Regions from separate parts of the Paenibacillus donghaensis genome, predicted to be linked through region 1. Evidence: riboswitches for the same ligand, from Rfam matches in the RefSeq annotation. Region 1 holds a riboswitch; each other region holds the start of a gene.

Region 1 (6,121 bases):
TCATGCCCGCACGGCCTATGAATATACCCATGGCATTGTGCCTTACGAGAATACACACCCACCGCTTGGCAAGCTGCTGATTGCGGTCGGGATGGAGCTGTTTGGCGTGAATCCGTTTGGCTGGCGGATCATCGGCACGCTGTTCGGGATTGCCATGCTGCCACTGATCTATCTCATGGCGCAGCGTTTGTTCCGCTCAACCACCTATGCGGCCTTGGCCACAGGATTGTTCGCCCTTGATTTCATGCATTTCACCCAGACCCGAATCTCGACGATAGACGTTTACGGGGTATTTTTCATCATGCTGATGTTCTACTTCATGCAGCGTTACACCACCCGAAGCTTCTACCGGCAGCCGCTGGCCAAGACCTTGCTGCCGTTATTTCTTTCCGGTCTTTTCTTCGGGATTGGGGTGGCCTCCAAGTGGATTGTTGCTTATGGCGGTGTAGGGCTGGCTATTATGCTGGCACTCTCGCTGTTCCAGCGGTATAAAGAATCACAGGCGGCGGGACGGGTGCTGGCCGAAGGCAAGCTTAAGGACGGGGAGCTGACGGCAGCTTGCCGCGTAGCAGCACGCTCCTTCTGGAAGAATACGATCATTACGCTGGCAAGCTGTGTGGTGTTCTTCGTAATCATTCCGGCCTTGATCTACAGCCTGTCCTTCTGGCCGGCGTTGTCGGCTTCAAGCGAAGGCTTCACCTTCAAAGGGCTGATCGATGCCCAGAAGAATATGTACAACTATCACAGTCAGCTGGTAGCCACGCATCCGTTTGCTTCCTCATGGTGGGAATGGCCGTTTATGAAACGGCCGGTCTGGTTCTACAGCGGTGGTGAAGGCCTGCCTGCAGGAAAGGTCAGCAGTATTGTGACGATGGGCAATCCGTTGATCTGGTGGACCGGGATTTTCGCTATGCTGGGTACACTATGGCTGACCCTGAAGCGCAAGGACAAGAACCTGTACATGATCTGGATTGCGTTTTTCTCGCAATATGTTCCCTGGATGCTTGTGCCGCGCGAGACCTTCCTATACCATTACTTTGCAATGGTTCCGTTTATGATTCTTGGCATTGTTTATGTCATGCAGCTGCTTGAGGGCAAATATGCCAAGGCGAAGACCCTGCGTTATGTTTATGTGGCAGTGGCCGCTCTGTTGTTTGTGGCGTTTTATCCGGTACTATCGGGTATGGTGGTCAGCGGAAGTTATGTCACAACCCTGCTGCGCTGGTTCCCGTCCTGGGTATTTTAGAGTACAAGATCGATGGATAGAAACTCGCCAAGCGCATTCCTTTTTGCAGAGCGGGTTTCTATTCAAAAGATAAGTATTTATATGTTCACGCTATAAATGCTCCTTCTCTTTCTCGCTGAAACGGATACCGTCCTTTGAAGGACGGTGAAGCCGTTTCTACTTGTTAGTACAGCTTACGCGGCGTTAGGCCGAACAATCGTTAGGAGGAACCAAGGTGAAAGCCAGATACAGTGTAATTGTACCGATGTTCAATGAGGAGGAAGTGATCACTCATACCTATGAGCGTCTGAAGCAGGTGATGGATGGCAGCGGCGATACCTATGAGCTGGTGTTCGTCAATGATGGAAGCCGCGACCGTACCGCAGCGCTGATGCGCAAGATCAGCAGCCGGGATGAGAACGTCAAGCTGATTGATTTCTCCAGAAATTTCGGGCACCAGGTGGCGATCACAGCCGGAATGGATTATGCCGAAGGGCAGGCCGTGGTGGTCATCGATGCCGACCTGCAGGACCCGCCGGAGGTTATTCTGCAGATGATCGCCAAATGGAAGGAAGGGTATGATGTTGTTTATGCGAAACGTCTGAAACGTCATGGCGAGACGATATTCAAAAAAGTGACAGCCAAGCTGTTCTACAGACTGCTCAGCAGCATGACCAGTGTGGAGATTCCCACCGATACCGGCGACTTCCGTCTGATCGACCGCAAGGTGTGCGACGTGCTGCGCGGACTGAAGGAGAAGAATCGCTACGTCAGAGGTCTGGTCAGCTGGGTGGGCTTCCGTCAGACGATGGTCGAATATGTCCGTGAGGAGCGTTTTGCCGGGGAGACCAAATATCCGCTCAAAAAAATGATCCGCTTCGCCCTGGACGGCATCACCTCCTTCTCCCATAAGCCGCTCAAAATCGCTTCCTATATCGGATTCTTCCTATCCTTCTCCAGCTTCATCTATCTGTTCTTTGTGCTCTTTCAGAAGATGTTCACCTCCTGGACGATTCCGGGCTGGGCCTCCATTGTCGGCGTCAACCTGCTCTTTAATGGAATTGTGCTGATGCTGCTGGGCGTGATCGGTGAATATATCGGACGAATCTATGATGAATCCAAGGACAGACCCTTGTATATTGTACGTGAGACCCAAGGGTATGCAGAGAATGAGTCCATGGACAACCGGAAGGAAGAGGAGCATGTCAGATAAGAATCTCCGCGCCGGAGTGATCCAGTTTCTGAAGTTCAATGCTGTAGGCCTGGTGAACACGCTGATTGATTTCGTGATTTTCACCTTGCTGCATTCTTTGGGGATGGCCTATTCATTGGCCCAGGTTATCTCCTATAGTGCGGGTACGGCAAACAGCTTCATACTGAACAAAAAAGTCACCTTCAAGGACCGCAGCCGCGTAGCCGGCGAAGGGTTTGACCGGATGCAGCTGGTGAGGTTTATCATGCTGAATCTGGTTGTGCTCGGGATTTCACTGCTGCTGATGCATCTGCTGACAGACAAGCTTCAGATTCAGGTACTGCTGGCCAAGGTGCTGGTTACGTTTGTTACTGTTATTATTAATTTTGTGGGAAGCCGCAAATGGGTCTTCTAAGGAGGTGGGAGAAGAATGCGCAAACTATCGTATTTTCTTATTTTGGCCGGGATTCTTGTGATTTTATTTCCCAAGGCCAATGAATGGTATAACGACAGGCAGCAGGATAAGCTGCTCGAGGACGCTCTGCAGAGCTACAGTGACAATAGTGACAGTGAGCCGCAGGCACAGTCGGGCTTAACCAGCAGTTACGCTGAAGTGACCAGGGTGCTGGCGGATGAGTCCGCTCTCAATGAGGCAGACCAGGCTCAGAAGGAGACCAAGCAGGAAACGATGGAGCCGGGCGGACAAGTGATGGCTATTATAGAAATTGACAAGATTGATCTGAAGCTTCCCGTTCTGGAGGGTGCGACTCAAGCAAATATGAAGCATGCAGCGGCTCACATGAAGGAGACGGCTTCATTGGGGGAGAAGGGCAATGCAGCGATAGCTGCGCATAGGGCCAGAACTACAGGTCGGCTGTTTAACAGGCTAAATGAGGTGGAGATGGGTGATACCATCACCGTGAGGACGAAGGATAAGACCTATAATTACGAGGTGTACAATATTTCCGTCGTAGAACCCACGGATGTATCCGTGCTTAACGGCAATGATAAGGACTCTATTCTTACGTTGATTACATGTGATCCACTTGTAAATCCTACCCACCGGTTGATTGTACATGCCAAATTACCCAATCCATAGATCCAAGGTCCCGTTGAAACAGATCAAACGGCAAATTTTAAATATAATGCTAGGAAACTAGTGCTTGGACTCTTGTATATAAACAAAAATATGATAGAATTAGACTATAAAAGCTAAACACGATAACGGCAAACCTGTCGAAAGGCAGGGACGCAAAGCTAAAGGGCCTTTTCCACAAGGATGGCAGCCAGCTACCGAAAGATGAGGCTTTTTTTGTTTGCTCAATAGGAAATCTATCCTATTAATTTAATCCATAGTGTACAAGCTGTAGTAGATAAAGCTTATACGATAACGGCAAACCTGTCGAAAGGCAGGGACGCAAAGCTAAAGGGCCTTCCCGTAAGGATGGCAGCCAGCTACCGAAAGGAGTTTTATCCATGAAGAAATTTTATGCTGTGTTAATATCATTGTTTGTAGTAACAGCGTCCTTTCATAGCACTACGGTTGAAGCCGCTAGTGTAGATTCCAACTGGCTGAACACATCCAACCTGAACCAAGGGGTAATCGGAATTAACTATGACGTTCCTAAGGACAAGCGTATCAAGGTCATGATAACCAAGGACAACAGTAGTTATACTTACAATCTCTACAGCTCCAACAAGGCAGAATCTTTTCCGCTGCAGCAGGGAGATGGCTCTTACAAGGTATCTGTCCTAGAGAACACCACTGGTAACAAATACAAAGCAGTCCACAGCGAAGTAGTGGATGTATCAACCAATAACAAGAACTCCGTATATTTGAGCTCCGTTCAGAATGTGAAATGGAACTCCTCAGATAAAGCTATCCTCAAAGCCAAACAGCTTACCCAAGGCAAGACGACTGATCAAGAGAAAGTCAAGGCTATCTATAACTACGTTGTGGAGAATGTGAAATATGATTATTCACTCGCAAACAGTGTAACAACAGATTACATTCCCAATATCGACAACACCCTTACCAGCAAGAAAGGCATTTGCTATGATTATTCTTCCCTGTTTGCAGCTATGCTGCGCAGTGTGGACATCCCTGCCAAGCTGGTTATGGGGAATACTAGTTATGTAGCTCAATATCACGCTTGGAATGAAGTATTCCTTGATGGCAAATGGGTTATTATTGATACAACTGTTGATGCAGGTCTGGGCAAGAACGGCAAATCAAACGAATTGACCAAGGTTGCCAGTAAATATAGCGCAGTGAAGTTCTACTAAACGGATACAACATTAGTTTATAATAAACAACCTGCTGAATTTTAAGCGGGTTGTTTTTCTTTTGAATTAGGGGTTGCTTTTTACTAGGGGGATGGGGTATTATAGGTAAGCGTTGTTAGAGCGTGTCAGGAAATTTAGAGAATGATTAACTTGATAAATTGTTCTCAAAAATAAAGCTTGCATCGCCCGAAACAATATGATATATTATAAGAGTTGCTGGTGACGCAAACATCACTGACAACGAGAACTTGATCTTTGAAAACTGAACAACGAGTGAGTGGGATTTTACGAAAGTAAAATCCAAAAGAAGATGAGTTTCACGCAAGTGAAGCTTGTCGGTAGAGAATGCAAATTCTCGTCAGATGTTTCAAATTGAGCATATCGCTCTTTTCAATACTTTATCGGATTTATCCGATAAAACCAATTTGGAGAGTTTGATCCTGGCTCAGGACGAACGCTGGCGGCATGCCTAATACATGCAAGTCGAGCGGAGTTTTGTTGAAAGCTTGCTTTCAACAGGATTCAGCGGCGGACGGGTGAGTAACACGTAGGCAACCTGCCCCTTAGCCTGGGATAACTACCGGAAACGGTAGCTAATACCGGATAATTCCTTGGTTCTCCTGAACCGAGGATGAAAGGCGGAGCAATCTGCCCTTAAGGGATGGGCCTGCGGCGCATTAGCTAGTTGGTGAGGTAACGGCTCACCAAGGCGACGATGCGTAGCCGACCTGAGAGGGTGAACGGCCACACTGGGACTGAGACACGGCCCAGACTCCTACGGGAGGCAGCAGTAGGGAATCTTCCGCAATGGGCGAAAGCCTGACGGAGCAATGCCGCGTGAGTGATGAAGGTTTTCGGATCGTAAAGCTCTGTTGCCAGGGAAGAACGTCCGGTAGAGTAACTGCTACCGGAGTGACGGTACCTGAGAAGAAAGCCCCGGCTAACTACGTGCCAGCAGCCGCGGTAATACGTAGGGGGCAAGCGTTGTCCGGAATTATTGGGCGTAAAGCGCGCGCAGGCGGCTATTTAAGTCTGGTGTTTAAACCTTGGGCTCAACCTAAGGTCGCACTGGAAACTGGGTGGCTTGAGTACAGAAGAGGAAAGTGGAATTCCACGTGTAGCGGTGAAATGCGTAGATATGTGGAGGAACACCAGTGGCGAAGGCGACTTTCTGGGCTGTAACTGACGCTGAGGCGCGAAAGCGTGGGGAGCAAACAGGATTAGATACCCTGGTAGTCCACGCCGTAAACGATGAGTGCTAGGTGTTAGGGGTTTCGATACCCTTGGTGCCGAAGTTAACACAGTAAGCACTCCGCCTGGGGAGTACGGTCGCAAGACTGAAACTCAAAGGAATTGACGGGGACCCGCACAAGCAGTGGAGTATGTGGTTTAATTCGAAGCAACGCGAAGAACCTTAC
Region 2 (6,121 bases), 650 kb from region 1:
GAGAATGTATTCGTAACCGACATCCGCAGCGCAGAGATGATCAAATATGCCTCCAACGCCTTTCTGGCCACCAAGATCTCATTCATTAATGAAATTGCGAATATCTGTGAAAAAGTGGGAGCTGATGTAACCGAGGTGGCGCAAGGAATGGGCATGGACCGCAGAATTGGTTCCTCGTTCCTGCAGGCCGGTATCGGTTATGGCGGCTCCTGCTTCCCGAAAGACACCAATGCGCTGATCCAGATCGCCGGCAACGTCGATTATGAGTTCAAGCTGCTGGAATCGGTGGTTGAGGTGAACAAGGGACAGCGGTTTATGATTCTCTCCAAGCTGCATGAATCGCTCGGCAATCTGCGCGGCGCAGTCATCGGCATCTGGGGCCTGGCGTTCAAGCCTAATACGGATGATGTCCGTGAGGCGCCTGCCCGTGAAATCGTTGAAGCGCTGGTAGCCGAAGGCGCCATTGTGAAGCTGTACGATCCGATTGCTGCGGACAATTTCAGACAGCAATATGATCACCCGCAGCTGCGCTGGTGCACGAAGCCGCAGGAAGCGGCGGAAGGCAGCGATGCGGTATGTCTGCTGACCGATTGGAGCGAGTTCAAGGAGCTCAACCTGCATCAGCTGGCCCAGAGCATGCGCCGCCAGGTGCTGATCGACGGCCGCAATGTGTACGGCAAGGAGCAGATTGAAGGCACAGGGCTGGAATACCACTCGGTGGGACGCCCGGCGATGGGCGGTCTCAGCGGCTATTCTCCAAGTGTGGCAGGCGTGGTTTAATTACAGGCTTCTACAATATGCTTCACCTAATCCATGAGGAGGGTTCACTTATGAAACTGGTACTTTTGTCAGGCGGTTCAGGAAAACGGTTGTGGCCTTTGTCCAACGATTCACGTTCGAAGCAATTCCTAAAGGTACTGGAAAACCCCGCAGGTGAACCGGAATCGATGGTTCAGCGGGTATGGAGACAGCTTCAGGAAACCGGCATGGCGGATTCCAGTTATCTGGCCACAGGCCGCAGCCAGGTGGAGATGATCCAGAGCCAGCTGGGGCATGACGTTCCGATTATTGTGGAGCCGGCGCGGCGGGACACATTCCCGGCAATTGCGCTGACAGCGGCCTATCTGTATTCGGTGGCTGGTGTATCCCCGGCCGAGACGGTAGCGATCCTGCCGGTGGATCCCTATGTGGAGGCTTCCTTCTTCCAGGCGGTGGCCCAGCTGGAGCAGACCATGCAGGATAGCGGGGCGAATCTGGCCCTGATTGGCGTGGTGCCGGAGCACGCGTCGGAGAAATACGGCTATATTATCCCTACCAGCGCCGAAGCCGGGCCGGGCGGGTACATGCAGGTCAGTCATTTTCAGGAGAAGCCGGAACGTAAGCAGGCCGAAGAGCTCATAAGCCGCAATGCCTTGTGGAACTGCGGCGTGTTTGCCTTCCGCTTGGGGTATCTGCTTGATATCCTGCAGCGCAAGGGGCTGCCGCTGAATTATGAAGAACTGCAGAAGCAATATAAGCTGCTGGCGTCGATCAGCTTCGACTACGAAGTGGTAGAGAAGGAAGAGAATATCGTGGTGCAGCCGTACGACGGATTCTGGAAAGACCTTGGCACCTGGAACACTCTGACCGAGGAGATGACCAGCAACCATGTGGGCAAAGGATTTGTGACCGCCGATTCGGAAGGTACCTGCCTGATCAATGAGCTGGATATTCCAATCACGGTGATCGGGGCGAAGGATCTGATCATTGCTGCCAGCCCGGACGGCATTCTGGTGACCCACAAGGCGGAAAGCCCGAGAATCAAGGAAGTGCTGAAGGCTTTTGAACAAAGACCGATGTACGAGGAGCGCCGCTGGGGCCATTATAAAGTGATTGATTATGTGAAATATGATGAGGGCAATGAGGTGCTGACGAAGCGGATTTTTATCTCCGAGGGCAAGAACATCAGCTATCAGCTGCATCACAAGCGCAGTGAGATCTGGACAATCGTCAGCGGAGAAGCGAGCATTGTGCTGAATGAGAAGATGCATAATGTGAAGGCGGGCGATGTGGTCCGTATTCCGCAGGGCACTAAGCATGCGATTCTGGCGGTGACGGATATGGAGTTTATTGAGGTCCAGACTGGCTCGGAGCTGGTGGAAGAGGATAATATCCGCATCACCCTGAACTGGGAAGATATCGAATTACAGCAGTTTATATCTTAGGTCCAAACTAACTATTTAAACAAATAAAACGGATTCAAAACAGGTCTTAAGCCTTATTTTTCGAAATTAGTCAATTAATGACCTAAATAAAAACTAAATAGAGTCGATACTTACGGTTAGAGGGATCAATCCTTCAATAACGATAAAGGCAAACCTGTCGAAAGACTGGGACGCAAAGCTATAGGGCCTTCGCAAGAGTGGCAGCCTGGCTACCGAAAGGAAGAGATGAAATTGAGATCTTACCGCACGTATCGACTATTGTTTATTGTGGCCGCTGTTGCCTTATTTATGACTGCTATTCCCTGGGGCAGAGGGATGATTCCTTCTGTAGATGCAGGGGCTCTAAATTCCATGCCCCCCGTAAACCGTGAAGCTTCCCCCCAAGCAGTTAAACTACTAGAATATCTGAACGCTGTGTCCGGACAAGGCATTCTTGCCGGCCAGCATGACTACCTGGAGAGCCCGGACGAGATGAACAACAAGCTGAAGAATACAAGCGGACAATATGCTGCGCTTCACGGCTATGAGCTGGGAGGAATCAGCGGGCAAACCGAAGGCACCTTGGCCTGGCAGCGCCAGAATGTGGTGAACAGTGCGATCAACTGGAACCGAAACGGCGGGATTGTAGCGATGACCTTCCATGCCAATCTGCCCGGAACCTCTTATGACTGGTCCAATGTGCATAGAGGGCTTAGTCAGAGCGAATTCAATAAATATGTAACTCCCGGCACTCCTCAGTATAATAACCTGATTGCCCAGCTAGACAAGGTCGCGGTATCTCTCAAACGCTTGCGTGATGCCGGTGTACCGGTATTGTGGAGACCCTACCATGAGATGAATGGCGACTGGTTCTGGTGGGGCCGCAAAACGAACTTCCCTGACCTGTGGAATATTATGTATGACCGTTTTGTTAACGTTCATAAATTGAACAATTTGCTGTGGGTGTGGAATCCGAATGCGCCTAATGTATGGTCTGATCCCTACTCCCATTCCTATCCGGGGGCGGATAAGGTGGACATTCTTGCAGCAGACATATACGAAAATGATTACCAGCAGAACTATTATGACAGCCTGCTCAGTCTGGCCGCCGGCAAGCCGATTGCCATTGGGGAGAACGGAGAAATGCCGGATACCGCGAAGCTGCTGCAATCGCAGAGCGAGTGGGTATATATGATGAACTGGGGAAAGATGTTATATGAAAAAAACAGCACGGAAACCATCCATGCTTTCATGAACAGTAGTTATACGCTGACCCGGGATAAATACAAATCGGGGGTGCTCCCGACTGCTACGGCAACTCCAGCGGCAACACCGGTGGTGACAGCCACGCCTGCACCTACACCTACACCTACACCAACCACTGCTCCGAGACCTGTGGTTACGGCAGCACCTTCACCAACTCCCATGCCTGTAGACGGTAATCCGGTAGTTCCGGCCAGCGGGCTTACGGGCGAATACTTCAGAAATATGCAGTTTAGCGGAACGCCAGTACTGGTGCGCAATGATAAGAACATTGATTTCAACTGGCGTCAGGGCGCGCCCGATTCATCGCTTGGCGTGGATTACTTCTCCATTCGCTGGAGCGGCCAGATTAAGCCGCTCTACAGTGAAACCTATCAGATCTATACGGCATCGGATGACGGTATTCGCGTCTGGATGGACGACAGCCTGATTATCGACAGCTGGACTAAGCAGAGCGGCACCGAGCGAATGGGCACGATTGCCCTGCAAGCCGGGCAACTGCATAACATCAAGGTGGAGTATTACGAGAACCAGGGCGATGCCCGCATGAAGCTGATGTGGCAGAGTCCCAGCCAGGCGAAGGTAACCGTTCCGGCGAGCGCATTGTTTAACGGGGCAACTTCTGCTGCGAATTCGCTTGAGATGGCTGTATCCACGCCTGCGCCTACGCCCGTACCAACAGCTGAACCGACCTTAGTGCCCACGCCTACACCAACTGCAGCACCAACACCGGACTCAACGCCTGCACCGGTACCAGCCGCAGCGCCAACACCGGTCCCCGCCGAAAGCTTACCGCCGGTTATGGAAGCTCAGCCTGAGCCAATGCCATTGCCGATGCCAGAGCAGGCTGCATCTCCCGAAGCTGCCGCTCCTGCCGCTAACGGTCTGTATGGCGAATATTTCAGCAATATGCAGCTGTCGGGCAGCCCGGTGCTGATGCGTGAAGATGCCAAGCTTGATTTCAACTGGCGGCAAAATTCGCCGGACCCGTTGCTCGGGATTGATTTCTTCTCCGTTCGCTGGAGCGGACTGATCAAACCTGAGTACAGTGAAACCTACCAGATTTATACCACATCAGATGATGGCATCCGAGTCTGGGTGGACGGCAGCCTGATCATCGACAGCTGGACCAAGCAGAGCGGCACCGAACGTGTGGGTGAGATCAGTCTAAGCGCAGGCCAGCTGTATGAGATTAAGGTTGAATATTATGAGAACCAGGGTGATGCCAGAGTGCGTCTGATGTGGGAAAGCGCCAGTCAGTCCAAAGGAACCGTACCAGCGAGTGCGCTGTTCCTTCCTGCAGGTGTTTGACTTACAGCCGCTTAGAAGGAGGAATACTTTGAAGAATTACCGTAAATATATGCTGTTGACGACCCTATTGCCGGTTATTCTTATGGTGACCCTATTACACTGGACAGAGGCGAGGAATCTGACAGAGTCAGGGGATATCACCTTGACGGAAGTCAAGGTTCCCGCATCTGCGCCGATAGCTCCCGTAAATCCCGAAGCATCCGATGAAGCCAGTGAGCTGCTGCGTGATTTGGTCAATTTAAGCGGCAAGGGAATCCTCTCCGGCCAGCATGATTACTTGGAGAGCCCGGATGAATTCAACAGCAAGCTTAAGAGCGCTACAGGCAAACAAGCCGTGCTGCACGGCTATGAGCTGGGAGCATTGAATAACCAGTCCCCGGCAACCATTGCCGCCCAGCGTCAGGCAGTTGTAGCCAGCGCAATCAAATGGCATAAAGACGGCGGCATCGTGGCGATGACTTTTCATCAGAGCCTGCCCGGCACCTCTCCGGAATGGTCCAGGGTTCAGATGAATCTGAGCCAGGCCAAATTTAATGCCTATGTCACACCAGGTACTAAGGAATATCAGAGCCTGGTGGCGGAGCTTGATGATATCGCCGAATATCTGGGGGAGCTGCGTGATGCGGGTGTACCTGTAATGTGGCGGCCCTATCATGAGATGAACGGCGGCTGGTTCTGGTGGGGCAAGAAGAACAATTTCGAAGTACTCTGGAACATTATGTATGAACGGTTTACCGATGTGCACAAGCTAGATAATCTGCTGTGGGTATGGAATCCGAACGCGCCGACCAAGGAGGCCGATCCGTATGCGCCGTATTATCCGGGAACGGATAAGGTAGATGTACTGGCTGCCGATATCTACAACAATGACTTCAGACAATCCTATTACGACAACCTGCTTAAACTTGCCGACGGCAAGCCGATTGGCATCGGCGAGAGCGGAGAGCTGCCTGACCCGGCTATGCTGGCCAAGAAACAGAGCCAGTGGGTTTATATGATGACTTGGGGCAAAATGCTGACCGAGAACAACAACATGCAGCAGATTAAGAGCTTTATGGGCAGCAATTATACCGTGTCCCGTGAAGATTTCGTGCGCACGGAACAAGCCGCTATAGCTCCGGTCTCCCGCAATGGACTGACCGGCGAATATTTCAACAATGCGGAGCTGTCCGGGACAGCTGCAGTCATTCGCAAGGACAGCAATATTGACTTCAATTGGCATGGGGAAGGTCCGGCAGAGGGAATTGGCAAGGACAGCTTCTCCATCCGCTGGATAGGAAAGGTCAAACCCGTGTACAGCGAGAAATACACCTTCTCTGCTTCATCCGATGATGGAGTGCGGGTCTGGATCGACGGGAAGCTGG
Region 3 (6,121 bases), 330 kb from region 1:
GAGGAAACATCAATATGGGTATCAAAAAAACACTGGGTCTTGGCATAGCATCAGCAGCTCTGGGATTGTCTTTAATCGGGGGAGGCACCTTCGCCTACTTCAGTGATACTGCACAAACAACCGCAACCTTCGCGGCCGGAACCCTCGACCTGAACACTGATCCTACCCAGTTTATTCCACTCAACAATCTGAAGCCCGGCGATATCGCCGTCCGCAGCTTCAAGCTTAAGAATGACGGCTCCCTGGATATCAAAGGGCTAAGCCTGAAATCGGAATATACGGTAACGAACCGCGAAGGTGCACCGGCCAATGCGGACGATCTAGGCAAACATTTCAAGATCCATATTCTCAAGAGCAGCTATACGAGCGGAGCAATTACTAACCAGATTGAGACTACCCTTACTTTCGCTGAACTGAAGGCCTTGAATACCTTGAATCTCACTACGCTGCCTGAATTCAGCAACGGCATTGCAGCCGGGTCCTCCAAGGATTTCAAAGTAGCCTTTGAGTTTGCCGACAACAACGCTGACCAGAATGAATTCCAGGGAGACGGCATCAGCCTGAGCTGGACCTTCAACGCCCTGCAGGGCTTGGGGGAAATTAGAACAAATTAATAACCCTCTTATAAAAAACGGCAGATCCAAGCCCTAGTCCGGGCCGGAGCTGCCGTTTTTTTAGCAATGATACGCGCATTACCTGAATTTCCACGCGCTTTGTCGGAATTGCCGATATTTGTTATACTAGACAAGTGGAAACGGCTTCGCCGTCCTTTTATAGGACGGGGCGTTTCAGCGAGAAATATAAGGATGATTTATAACGTAAAACATATAAATCCTTATATTTACAAAAAGTACGGAGGGGCGTTGTTATCGTGCCTGATCATATGGGAGGCCGCATCCACCATCTCCGTCTGGAGAAGGGGCTGTCGTTGTCCGAGCTTGCAGACAAGGCTAATGTAGCGAAATCGTATCTGAGCAATGTCGAAAGAAATATTCAATCCAATCCCTCCATTCAGTTCATTGAAAAGATCGCCGATGCGCTTCAGGTATCTGTACATGCTCTGCTATACGGCGAGGTGGCCGAAGACGGGGAGTCCCCGTTGGATGCCGAATGGTTCGGGCTGGTTCAGGAAGCGATGGCTTCAGGTATAAGCAAGCGGGAATTCAAGGAATTCCTCGACTATCAGAAATGGCGCCTGGAACACAAGGACAAGTAGAAACGGCTTCGCCGTCCTCTGCAAGAGGCGGCATCCGTTTCTGCGAGAAAGAGAAGGCTAATTTCATTGCGCGATGCATATAAATTCTTATCTTTTTAAAAATACTTCAGCCCTTGGTCGTAAACCGGAAGAGGCACAGCGACGAATCGCTGTGCCTCTTCTGGTATGCAACATCCCAGAGCTCTTCACCCGTCCTACACAATGACACGGCAAGCTTTCTCTGCAAAAAAGCGGCGGATCTCCTCTGCTTGTATGCCAGCCTTCTTGGCTACCAGCATGAGGTGAATCCATTCCGCATCCAGATCCATCGTCTTCAGAACTCCATCTTTCCCCTGGTTGGACTTATCCAAAAAATCTCCTCCTAGATTTCCGCGTCCCCAGGCAGTCCGGCTGTCTTAGTATTTCTACCTTAGACCCGCGACTTTGTGCCCCTGTCTTTCGGCAGGTTTACCCTTTACTGGACCCTTTGCATGAAAGGATCTGGCTAATGATTATAAAAAACCGTTATCCGCAAGTACATTATACAAGATCAATACGGAAAAGTGTGTCGTTTTCTGGAATTTTTTTCATTGATTCAAGCGGAAAATTCTATCATATTTTGGCATAGTTATAGAAATATAGAGAATGCAAGATGAACCATATCGTTTTGCGAACGGATTGGACGAAAGTATGAATTGATTACAGGGCCTGAAAGTAGCACAATAAGGTAAGGAATGAAACCGCAATCATTGCAGCTCCGAATATCGGAGTTCATCCGTTGGGAGGATCTATCCATGGCAGCTAATGAGCCCTATAACGAATCCGTTTGGACCAAGTATTATGGACCCAACCTGGGCTATATTCAGGAGAAATACGACCAGTTTCTTAACGACCCCGCCTCGGTAGAGGCCAATTACCGCGAACTGTTTATTCTATCAGGGCCACCGCCGCTTACGGCCGGTGCCGACCAGCCTCCTCAGCCTGTACCTACGGGCGATACAGCATGGCTGAAGAAGGCAGTCAAAGCCTCCAAGCTAATCACCAATATTCGAATATATGGCCATATGGCCGCTAATATCGACCCGCTGGAGCGGGATCACAATCCGATGGCCAAGTGGCTCGATCATGAGACCTACGAGCTGACCCGTGAGGACCTGATGGCCCTGCCTGCATCGCTGCTCTGGGAGAATGCACCCAAGAATGTGCGCAACGGCTGGGATGCCGTGCACCGCATGCGGCAGGTCTATACGCAGACGATTGCCTACGAGTTCGGGCATGTTCACGGGGAAGAGGAGCTGCGCTGGCTGAACAGCCAAGCCGAATCGGCCAGTTCCCCTGCTCCGCTGAACAACAATGAGCGCAAAGAGCTGCTGAAGCGCCTGATCGAGGTAGAACAATTCGAAACGTTCCTGCACAAGACCTTCGTGGGCCAGAAGCGATTCAGTCTGGAAGGCAACGACGCGCTTGTGCCGATGCTTGACGAAATCGTACGCGCCGCCGCCCATGACGGTGCAGAGCATATCCTGATGGGCATGGCCCACCGGGGACGTCTTAATGTGCTGGCCCATATTTTGGGCAAGCCTTATGATATTATTTTCTCGGAATTCCATCACTCTCCGAATAAGGAGCTGTTCCCTTCCGAAGGGTCGATGGGCATTAACTACGGCTGGTCCGGCGATGTGAAATACCATCTGGGTGCCGACCGTGCCGTACGTGAAGGCGAGACTGTCCGCACCCGGCTGACGCTTGCCAACAACCCAAGCCATCTGGAGTTCGTCAACCCTGTGGTCGAAGGCTTCACCCGTGCTGCCCAGGAGGACCGCAAGTCACCCGGATTGCCGAAGCTCGACACCAGCAAGGCTATGGCTGTGCTGATGCATGGGGATGCTGCTTTTCCAGGAGAAGGCATCGTAGCCGAGACGCTGAACATCGGCAAGCTGCATGGGTATCAGAATGGTGGAACGATCCATATCATCGTCAACAACCGCATAGGCTTTACTACAGAGAGCGAAGATTCCCGATCAACCCATTATGCAAGTGATCTGGCCAAAGGCTACGAAATTCCGATTGTCCATGTCAACGCTGACGACCCGGAGGCCTGCATCTCCGCCGTGCGGCTCGCCAGCGCTTACCGCAATCTGTTCAAGAAGGATTTCGTGATCGACCTGATCGGCTACCGCCGTCACGGCCACAATGAAATGGATGATCCGGAAACTACGCAGCCTGTCGTGTATGGCAAGGTGCGCAACCATCCTACCGTCTACAATGTGTACGCCGAGCGCCTGAAGCAGGAGAAGGTGGTTACAGAGGGCGAAGTGAAGCTTATGAATGCCGAAGCGGAGAAAGTCTTGCAGCAGGCTTATGATAGGATGAAGGAAGGCAAGCACAAGAATGCGGAAGCCAAAACAGCGGTAGCCATCCAGACGCAGCGTCCTGCTGAAGCTCCCACTGCTGTGCCGCTTCCCCAGCTGCAGCAGATCAACCGCGAGCTGCTGACCGTTCCAACCGGCTTCAAGGTCTATCCGAAGCTGGAGCGGATTCTGCAGCGGCGCAAGGATGCGCTGAATGAAGGCGAGAAGGTCGATTGGGCGCTGGCCGAGACGCTGGCCTTCGCCACCATTCTGAAGGATGGCACCCCCATCCGCCTCAGCGGCCAGGATTCACAGCGCGGCACCTTCGCCCACCGCCATCTGGTGCTGCATGACAGCGAGAACGGCGAGCTGTTCTCACCACTGCACCAGCTGAGTGAATCCCATGCTTCCTTCGGCGTGTACAACAGTCCGCTGTCCGAGGCTTCAGTGCTGGGCTACGAATACGGCTATAATGTATTTGCGCCGGAGACGCTGGTCATCTGGGAGGCGCAGTATGGCGACTTCGCCAATGCCGCACAGGTTATTTTTGACCAGTTCATTGCGGCTGGACGCGCCAAATGGACCCAGCGCAGCAATCTGGTAGTGATGCTGCCTCACGGCTATGAAGGCCAGGGGCCAGAGCATTCCAGCGGCAGGCTGGAGCGTTATCTGCAGTTGTCCGCCGAGGAGAACTGGACCGTAGCGAACCTGACCAGCGCCTCGCAGTATTTCCATCTGCTGCGCCGCCAGGCAGCCCTGTGCGGCAAGGAGAATGCCCGCCCGCTGGTCATCATGACGCCGAAGAGCCTGATCCGCAACCCGCGCAGCACTTCGCCGGGAACAGAGTTCGGCACCGGGCAGTTCCATCCGGTACTCCCTGAGGCTCTGCTGGGCCAGAAGCCAGCCGAGGTTACACGGCTGGTGGTCTGCAGCGGCAAGCTTGCCGTCGATCTGCAGACCGAGCTGGAGGCCGCGCGCGGCCAGGACTTCTCCTGGCTGCATATCCTCCGCCTGGAGCAGCTCTATCCGTTCCCGGAGCGAGAGCTTAATGCCTTCCTGAGCACATTCAGCGCACTGGAGGAAATTGTCTGGGTACAGGAAGAACCGAAGAATATGGGCGCCTGGAGCTACACGGAGCCAAGGCTGCGGGCTATAGCGCCGCCGAAGGCTCCTGTCCAGTACATCGGCCGACCGGAGCGTTCCAGCCCGGCCAGCGGTTACGCAGACGTCCATGCTTATGAGCAGCGGAGAATTGTCAGAGAAGCCCTGAAATTGAACTCGCAAGTACAAGCGCCTGTGCCGTCCACCTGAGGGAGGACGGCGTCACGATAACGTAATCTACTATATTTGGGGAGGTACGGCCTGTGTCCGAAATTAAAGTACCCGATCTGGGCGAATCCATTTCCGAAGGAACAATCTACAAATGGCTGGTCAAGGAAGGCGATACCGTCGGCCAGGGTGATGTGCTTGCCGAGCTGGAGACCGACAAGGTCAACCTGGAGATCAGCGCCGAGGAGGATGGCGTCATCTCCTCCATCCTGCGCCAGGCCGGCGAGAATGTAGCCGTTGGCGAAGCCATCGGCATCATCGAGGCAGCCGGCAGCGGCGGGAACACGGCGGGCAGCGCGCCTGCCGCAGGGGCCAGTGCAGCGGCGGGCGGTGCGCCTGCCGCAAGTGCGGCTAGCGTCGACGGTGCAGCCGCCGCAGCGCCGCAGGCCGCGCCTGCAGAGCCGGCGGCGGCTGACAGCGCAGCGGCCCTGGCTTCGCCGGGGGCGCGCAAGCTGGCCCGTGAGCGCGGCATTGACCTCGGCGAGGTCAGCCCGCGCGACACCCTCGGCCGGATCATCCAGGCCGATGTTTCGGGCCATGGGGCAGCCGCGCCGCAGGCTGCTGCCCCCGTCCCTCCGGCGGCGCCAGCCAAGCCGGAGGGTGCGAAGCCAGCGGCGGCGGGCGCGAAGCTGCCGGGCGATGGCAAGAACGTCGAGCGCAAGCGCATGTCGCGCAGACGGCTGACCATTGCCAGCCGCCTCGTCGAAGCGCAGCAGACGGCGGCGATGCTGACCACCTTCAACGAGGTGGACATGACAGCCATCCTTGACATCCGCAAACGCCGCAAGGATGCCTTCAAAGAGAAGCATGAGGTAGGACTTGGCTTCATGTCCTTCTTCACCAAAGCCGTAATCGGCGCGCTGAAGGCCTTCCCGATGCTCAACGCCGAGATTGACGGCGAGGATCTGGTGCTGAAGAAATTCTACGACATCGGTATTGCCGTCGCTGCCAAGGAAGGGCTTGTTGTTCCGGTGGTCCGCGATGCCGACCGGCTGAGCTTCGCCCAGATCGAACGCCAGATTGGCGAGCTGGCCTCCAAGGCACGGGCGAATACATTGGGTCTGCCTGATCTTCAGGGCGGCACATTTACGATCACCAACGGCGGGGTGTTTGGCTCACTGTTGTCCACCCCTATCCTGAACACACCTCAGGTCGGTATTCTGGGCATGCACAAAATCCAGCTGCGTCCCATCGCTCTGGATGAAGAACGCAGTGCCAACCGCCCGATGATGTATATCGCGCTCTC
Region 4 (6,121 bases), 170 kb from region 1:
TCTGAATGATGCAGTCAGCCAGGACTCCAAAGCAGAATGGACAGCCTATCTCGCCCCTGCCGGACCGGAGGGCAAGCTTAACACCCATATGGGCGCCGCCAGCAGCAGCTACCTGGTCGTCCGCAAAGGATATGAGCATCCCGAAGCCGTGCTGAAAACCTTAAATTTGCAGTTTGACGTGGACCAGCTGCAAGGCGAAGGCATTGTGGACCAGGACCCGTACCAATGGATAAATATGCCGTTCTCGCTGCTGCTCAGCAATTATGACGACAAGGAGAAAAAAGCACTTGCGGTTCAAGCCGTTATTGACGGCAGTGCGGCCGCCGATACGCTTCAGGGTGAAGCCAAGCAGATATACGAGTCTTACTTGAAGGACAAGGAAACACCCAAAAAGGATATGGCTGCCTGGTCACAACGCCACGCCTTCCTGACAGGAGCGCTGGTGCTGGCCGGAGACGGGGTTCATCAGGAGCAGGGTGTCTTCTATGACCAGACCGATACGATGCGGGGCAAATGGGCCAATCTGCAGAAGCTTGAGGACGAAACCATGCTGAAGATTATTATGGGCTCGGAATCGGTCGATTATTTCGACAGCTTCGTAGAGAAGTGGAAATCCCAAGGCGGCGATCAGATCACCGAAGAGGTTCAGGCCGAAATTGAGAAGTAGACCCCGCACCATTAAATAGAGTAAGGAATGGAGGGAAAACATGGGGAAGAAGGGCAATGCGCTGCATTATCACCTGATGCTTGCTCCGGGAATGCTGTTTATTATCATTTTTGGCATCATCCCCTTGTTCGGCATCGCCATCGCGTTCCAGGATTTTATTCCGGTCAAAGGCATATCAGGCTCTAAATGGGTGGGATTCGATAACTTCGTCTATATGTTCCAGCTGGATGACAGCAAGCGAATTCTGTTCAACACCCTGTATATTTCGATTCTGAAAATGATTATGCAGGTGATCGTGCCTGTAGGAACGGCGCTCCTGCTGCATGAGCTGATGTTCAACCGCATGAAGCGCTGGTTCCAGACGATTATTTATCTGCCTCATTTTCTGTCCTGGGTCATTCTGGCCGGCATTCTGACCGATATGCTGTCCGCACAGGGGATTGTGAACAAGCTGGTAAAAGGGGTGTTCGGCGAATCGGTATTTTTCCTGGGAAGCAATTTCTGGTTTCCGATTGTCGTGGTGCTCAGTGATGTGTGGAAGGAATTTGGCTTCAATGCGATCATCTTCCTGGCCGCGCTGACTGCGATCAACCCCTCGCTGTATGAAGCAGCAGAGATTGACGGGGCCGGACGGCTGCGCAAAATGTGGAGTGTCACGCTGCCCGGCATCCTGCCGACGATTGTGCTGATCACTACCCTGAATATCGGCCAGGTGCTGAACGCCGGATTCGATCAGATCTATAACCTGTACAATCCGCTGGTCTACCAGTCGGGCGATATTATTGATACGTATGTGTACCGGATAGGGCTGGTGCAATACCAATTTGGGCTTGCTACTGCCGTCGGCAGCATGAAATCACTGGTCGGCTTTGTGCTGATCTTCATCTCCTACCGCCTGGCTGCCAAGTATGCCAACTATCGTATTTTTTAGAACAAGCTATGCTTGCAGGGAAAGGAGGGTTCGCTCATGCTGCCTTCAGTCAAACGGCGTATAAGAACAACAGACGTATTGCTGCTGCTGCTAATGATAGTTATTACACTGCTCTGCCTGCTGCCGCTGGTGTACATTGTCTCGCTCTCGCTGAGCGGGAAATCGGCGGCGGCGGCCGGCCAGGTGACCTTGTTTCCAGTGGACTTCACGTTCTATTCCTACAAATATATGCTCAGCGACCACCGGTTCTTTGATGCTTTTGGCGTTTCGGTCAAACGGGTGCTGATCGGTGGAGCGATCAACTTCGTGCTTACGATCCTGATGGCCTTCCCACTGGCTAAGGAACGTTCGGAATTCAAGAGCAGGAACCTCTATATCTGGATTATCGTCTTCACCATGATGTTCAACGGCGGTCTGATTCCCTGGTATATGGTGATCAAGAATCTGCAGCTGACCGATACCATCTGGGCGCTTACGCTGCCAACGGCCGTGCCGATCTTCAATGTCATTCTGCTGATGAACTTCTTCCGCAATCTGCCTAAAGAAATTTCGGAGGCGGCGACGGTGGATGGGGCCGGTCCTTGGCGGATGCTGCTGCGCATCTCCGTGCCGCTGGCGCTGCCGGCGATTGCCACAGTTACGCTGTTCAGTGTGGTGAACCATTGGAATGCCTTTTTTGACGGAATGATTCTGATGAACAAGCAGAGCAACATTCCCCTGCAGACGTATATCCAGCAGCTGGTGGTGCAGCCGGTCGTTTCATCGACAACTAGGGCGGAGGATCTGATCAACTTCTCGCAACGCACCTTCAATGCCGCCAAAATTGTCGTAACCATGCTGCCGATCCTGGTGATCTATCCGTTCCTGCAGAAATATTTCGTATCCGGCATTACGCTGGGCTCGGTGAAAGAATAAGGAGGACCTCAACTTGGATATCCATAATCCCGTCTTACCCGGTTATTGGGCGGACCCATTCATTCTGCGTGACGGTGACGATTATTATCTGTACCCGACCAAGGACAGCGACGGTTGGCAGTATGAGAAGTTTCATGTGTTCCACAGCCGCGATCTGATCCACTGGGAGGGGCCACAGGTAACGCTTGATCTGCAGGAGGTCAGTTGGGCCTCCTCGCAGGCCTGGGCGCCGGGGGTGAACAAATACAAGGGCAAATATTATATGTATTTCACGGCGGAAGCACAGATAGGAGTGGCCGTATCCGATACGCCTACCGGTCCCTTCAAGGATCTGCTGGGGCGTCCGCTGATTACCAAGGACCAATACGCTTGCCAATCCATTGATGCCGATCTGTTCGTGGACGAGGACGGACAGCCTTATCTGCTCTGGGGCCAGGGGAAATGCTGGATTGCGCCGCTGGCGGAGGATATGATTTCTTTTGCAGGCGAGCCGTTGCCGCTCTCGGACCAGATCTACCGGGCGAAGGGCGCCGATCCGGCACAATTCGACATTTCCATCTACAATGAAGGGCCGCATCTGCAGAGAAAAGACGGATTATACTGGCTGACCTGGAGCAATTACGATACCCGTGATCCGCGTTACCAGATTGCTTATGCGTTCAGCAGCCATATCTACGGTCCTTACGAGGTTCCCGAGAATAATCGGCTGACGCTCGCTTCAGAGCAGGCGGTGGGTACAGGACATGCCTCACTAACCACTCATGGAGAGGACTGGTACCTGGTCTACCACCGGCTTGCCGATCCCGAGCACAGCCTGATGCGTGAAACCTGTGTGGCAGTGGTGCAGTTTGCTGATGGACGTCCTTTTGTAGCTGTGGATTAGGTAATTAGGACTCAAAAAATTAATGTTATTTTCATGTGATAATCAGCTTGTTTTCAGGTTAGGGGGATATACTAAGAACTACCAAACACCCCCAGTGTTTTGTATATAGTTGACAGGTCCTGCCGGAGAAGGTGGGGCCTATTTTTTTGACTTTAGCTGATATTGCTCCTCATAGCTCTTGTAAGAAGAAATATCCAGACCCAGATAGCGGCGCATATGGATTGCGGCCTGGGCGGCGATAATATCGTTCAGCAGCAGCATGCGGTCATGGTACCCCCTGCAGATAAACTTTGCTTCAATGCCGATCTTAAGCCGATGTTGCTCATATACTTTGATTCCGCGTGTTCTCATTTCTTGCCGGACGTCTCTTAGGTCTACCGTAGCTGTGGACGATGCGATCTTCAGGGCTTCCAGGTAGGGGGCGGGTGTACGCAGATGTGCCGACATGATGGCGCTATCCCGCTCAAAAGCACTTAAGATCAGCGGAAGCAGAATATAGGACTTCACGAGCATATGGTCCCTGCTGTCTGCTCTGTGCATAACCTTCACCACCTAATATACGAACGTATATTCGTATCATAACCTCTTTGCTGAAAAATAATCAATGGTATTTCTAAACAGTTCAAATAATGTGACATTGTTCACAACAAATAGTGTTGAATACATTTATATTAAAATTGAAATAATAAAAAGTAATATATATCGGGCTGATGGGCCAAAGGAGCAAAAAGAAAATGAGGATGAATCATGAAGGCAACCTTCGCCGTGGATTAATGTTTGGTCTGTGCTTGAGCGTTCCGCTGTGGATGTCGTTGATTGGCTGGTTCCAGCTGCTCTAATAAGCAGTTCGCTTGGGAAGTGGGCGGCACTTAATTGGATGAGACTTTGGACCTGTTGACTCCTGCTCATGCTGTAGGACGCTGACGAAATTCCAGGGTAATAGGGATATAATAAGGATTCAGCGATAGTTTTGGAAGCGCTTTATTTTCCGAGGGAGCAAGGATTACACCTGCGAAAAAGTTTTAAAAGGAATAGATTGACAATACATGGGGAGAGCAGATACACTATGTTTAGTTCAAAAGTAACAAATGTCATAGACCCGATGATTTCATACATAATTGAAGCGACTCCATAACATAATCATGTATAATCGCAAACCGTTCGAAAGGACGGGACGCAAAGCCAGGAGTCTAAAGCGCCGTATTAGCGCAATGATCGTCCGACTGCCATGAAGAGAGAAATCTACTTCGTGGCAGTCTTTTTATTTTGCAGTTTAAGAGACGGGCGGTTCTATTCATTGTTCCGAATATTATATTTTATTAGGAGGTGTTCATGCTGAGAAAAAAATTGAAAGCGGCGCTCTCGTTAACGCTGGCTATAGTTCTGGCGACCAGTGGTTTTTTCACTCTGGGTAATGGTGTTGTCAGAGCAAGCGGTTCTTCGTTGCTGGGAATCGCCGGCAAATACAATGTGTTTGTGCTGGGGGATATCACCACCCTTTCAGACACAGAGGGGAGGATGGCTGCGGGTGGCAATGTGCATGTTTCTAATTATAGCGTGGGCGACAGGTTGTCAGATGGCGAGATTCCATCGGCACACACACTTGTTGTAGGCGGGGATCTCGCTTTTAATGGCGGATCTGTGTATGGAAACATTGTGCATGGGGGGAAGTTTAGCGGTGATGTAACGCTTATGAAGGGTGGAACGAGGACGACGGGCTACCCGATTGATTTCTCCGCTGCCTTCCAATCCTTGCGTGCGAAGTCAGATGAGCTTGCAGCTCATCCCGCAACGGGCAGCACTGAATTCAAACATGGCGGTCTTACCTTAACGGGTACCGAACCAGGTGTTAATGTCTTTGATGTACTGGGCAGCAATGTATCCAGCAGTACTAGCTTCACCATCAACATTCCTTCAGGTTCTACAGCAATTATTAATATCAGCGGTTCCAGCGTAAATATGAAGAATTTTGCTTTTCTTCCCAACAACACTCTCAACAGCAGAAAAATCTTGTTTAATGTGTACCAGGCCAGCCAGATGGAATTAGGCGGCATCAATATTATGGGCAGTATGCTTGCTCCGCGTGCAGCGGTTGAATTCAACAATGGACAGATTAATGGCACGATGGTCGCCGCTTCAATAAAAGGAGCCTACGGAGAGTTCCACCATCACCCGTATGATGGCGATGATCCGGGAACAACGCCGACACCAACACCGACAGTAACACCAAAACCAACGGCCACGCCAAAACCGACGGCAACACCAACGGTAACGCCGAAACCGACAGTAACGCCAAAACCGACGGCAACACCAACAGCAACACCAGCACCAACAGCAACACCAAAACCGACGGCAACACCAGCACCAACAGCAACACCAGCACCAACGGCAACACCAGCACCAACAGCAACACCAGCACCAACGGCAACACCGAAACCAACGGCTACGCCGAAACCAACGGCTACGCCGAAACCAACGGCCACGCCGAAGCCAACGGCTACGCCGTGTCCAACACCGACAGTGAAGCCAACACCAACGGTGAAGCCAACACCGACAGTGAAGCCGACACCAACAGTGAAGCCAACACCGACAGTAAAGCCAACGCCAACGGTGAAGCCAACACCGACAGTGAAGCCGACACCAACAGTGAAGCCAACACCGACGGTGAAACCAACACCGACAGTGAAGCCGACACCAACAGTGAAGCCAACACCGACAGTGAAGC

The links. A riboswitch is a leader RNA that binds a small molecule or an ion and turns the genes downstream of it on or off. The one in region 1 is predicted to bind cyclic di-GMP.
Region 2: another riboswitch for cyclic di-GMP. It lies ahead of B9T62_RS38075 (PA14 domain-containing protein); the one in region 1 lies ahead of B9T62_RS35365 (transglutaminase-like domain-containing protein).
Region 3: another riboswitch for cyclic di-GMP. It lies ahead of B9T62_RS33815 (anti-repressor SinI family protein); the one in region 1 lies ahead of B9T62_RS35365 (transglutaminase-like domain-containing protein).
Region 4: another riboswitch for cyclic di-GMP. It lies ahead of B9T62_RS40335 (choice-of-anchor A family protein); the one in region 1 lies ahead of B9T62_RS35365 (transglutaminase-like domain-containing protein).

Annotation. Positions count from the first base shown of each region.
Region 1 is NZ_CP021780.1:7,794,045-7,800,165, forward strand. It holds gene B9T62_RS35345 (phospholipid carrier-dependent glycosyltransferase) at 1-1,246, shown strand, start outside; gene B9T62_RS35350 (glycosyltransferase family 2 protein) at 1,461-2,438, shown strand; gene B9T62_RS35355 (GtrA family protein) at 2,428-2,832, shown strand; gene B9T62_RS35360 (class D sortase) at 2,848-3,516, shown strand; cyclic di-GMP riboswitch class I at 3,634-3,715, shown strand; cyclic di-GMP riboswitch class I at 3,800-3,880, shown strand; gene B9T62_RS35365 (transglutaminase-like domain-containing protein) at 3,894-4,703, shown strand; rRNA gene B9T62_RS35370 (16S ribosomal RNA) at 5,126-6,121, shown strand, end outside.
Region 2 is NZ_CP021780.1:8,441,331-8,447,451, forward strand. It holds gene B9T62_RS38065 (UDP-glucose dehydrogenase family protein) at 1-780, shown strand, start outside; gene B9T62_RS38070 (sugar phosphate nucleotidyltransferase) at 831-2,204, shown strand; cyclic di-GMP riboswitch class I at 2,342-2,421, shown strand; gene B9T62_RS38075 (PA14 domain-containing protein) at 2,436-4,757, shown strand; gene B9T62_RS38085 (glycosyl hydrolase) at 4,786-6,121, shown strand, end outside.
Region 3 is NZ_CP021780.1:7,465,467-7,471,587, reverse strand. It holds gene B9T62_RS33825 (TasA family protein) at 15-614, shown strand; gene B9T62_RS33820 (helix-turn-helix domain-containing protein) at 884-1,216, shown strand; gene B9T62_RS33815 (anti-repressor SinI family protein) at 1,411-1,566, opposite strand; cyclic di-GMP riboswitch class I at 1,594-1,678, opposite strand; gene B9T62_RS33810 (2-oxoglutarate dehydrogenase E1 component) at 1,990-4,857, shown strand; gene odhB (2-oxoglutarate dehydrogenase complex dihydrolipoyllysine-residue succinyltransferase) at 4,911-6,121, shown strand, end outside.
Region 4 is NZ_CP021780.1:7,623,952-7,630,072, forward strand. It holds gene B9T62_RS34590 (extracellular solute-binding protein) at 1-667, shown strand, start outside; gene B9T62_RS34595 (ABC transporter permease) at 708-1,598, shown strand; gene B9T62_RS34600 (carbohydrate ABC transporter permease) at 1,635-2,513, shown strand; gene B9T62_RS34605 (family 43 glycosylhydrolase) at 2,527-3,396, shown strand; gene B9T62_RS34610 (YhjD family protein) at 3,535-3,936, opposite strand; cyclic di-GMP riboswitch class I at 4,538-4,627, shown strand; gene B9T62_RS40335 (choice-of-anchor A family protein) at 4,729-6,121, shown strand, end outside.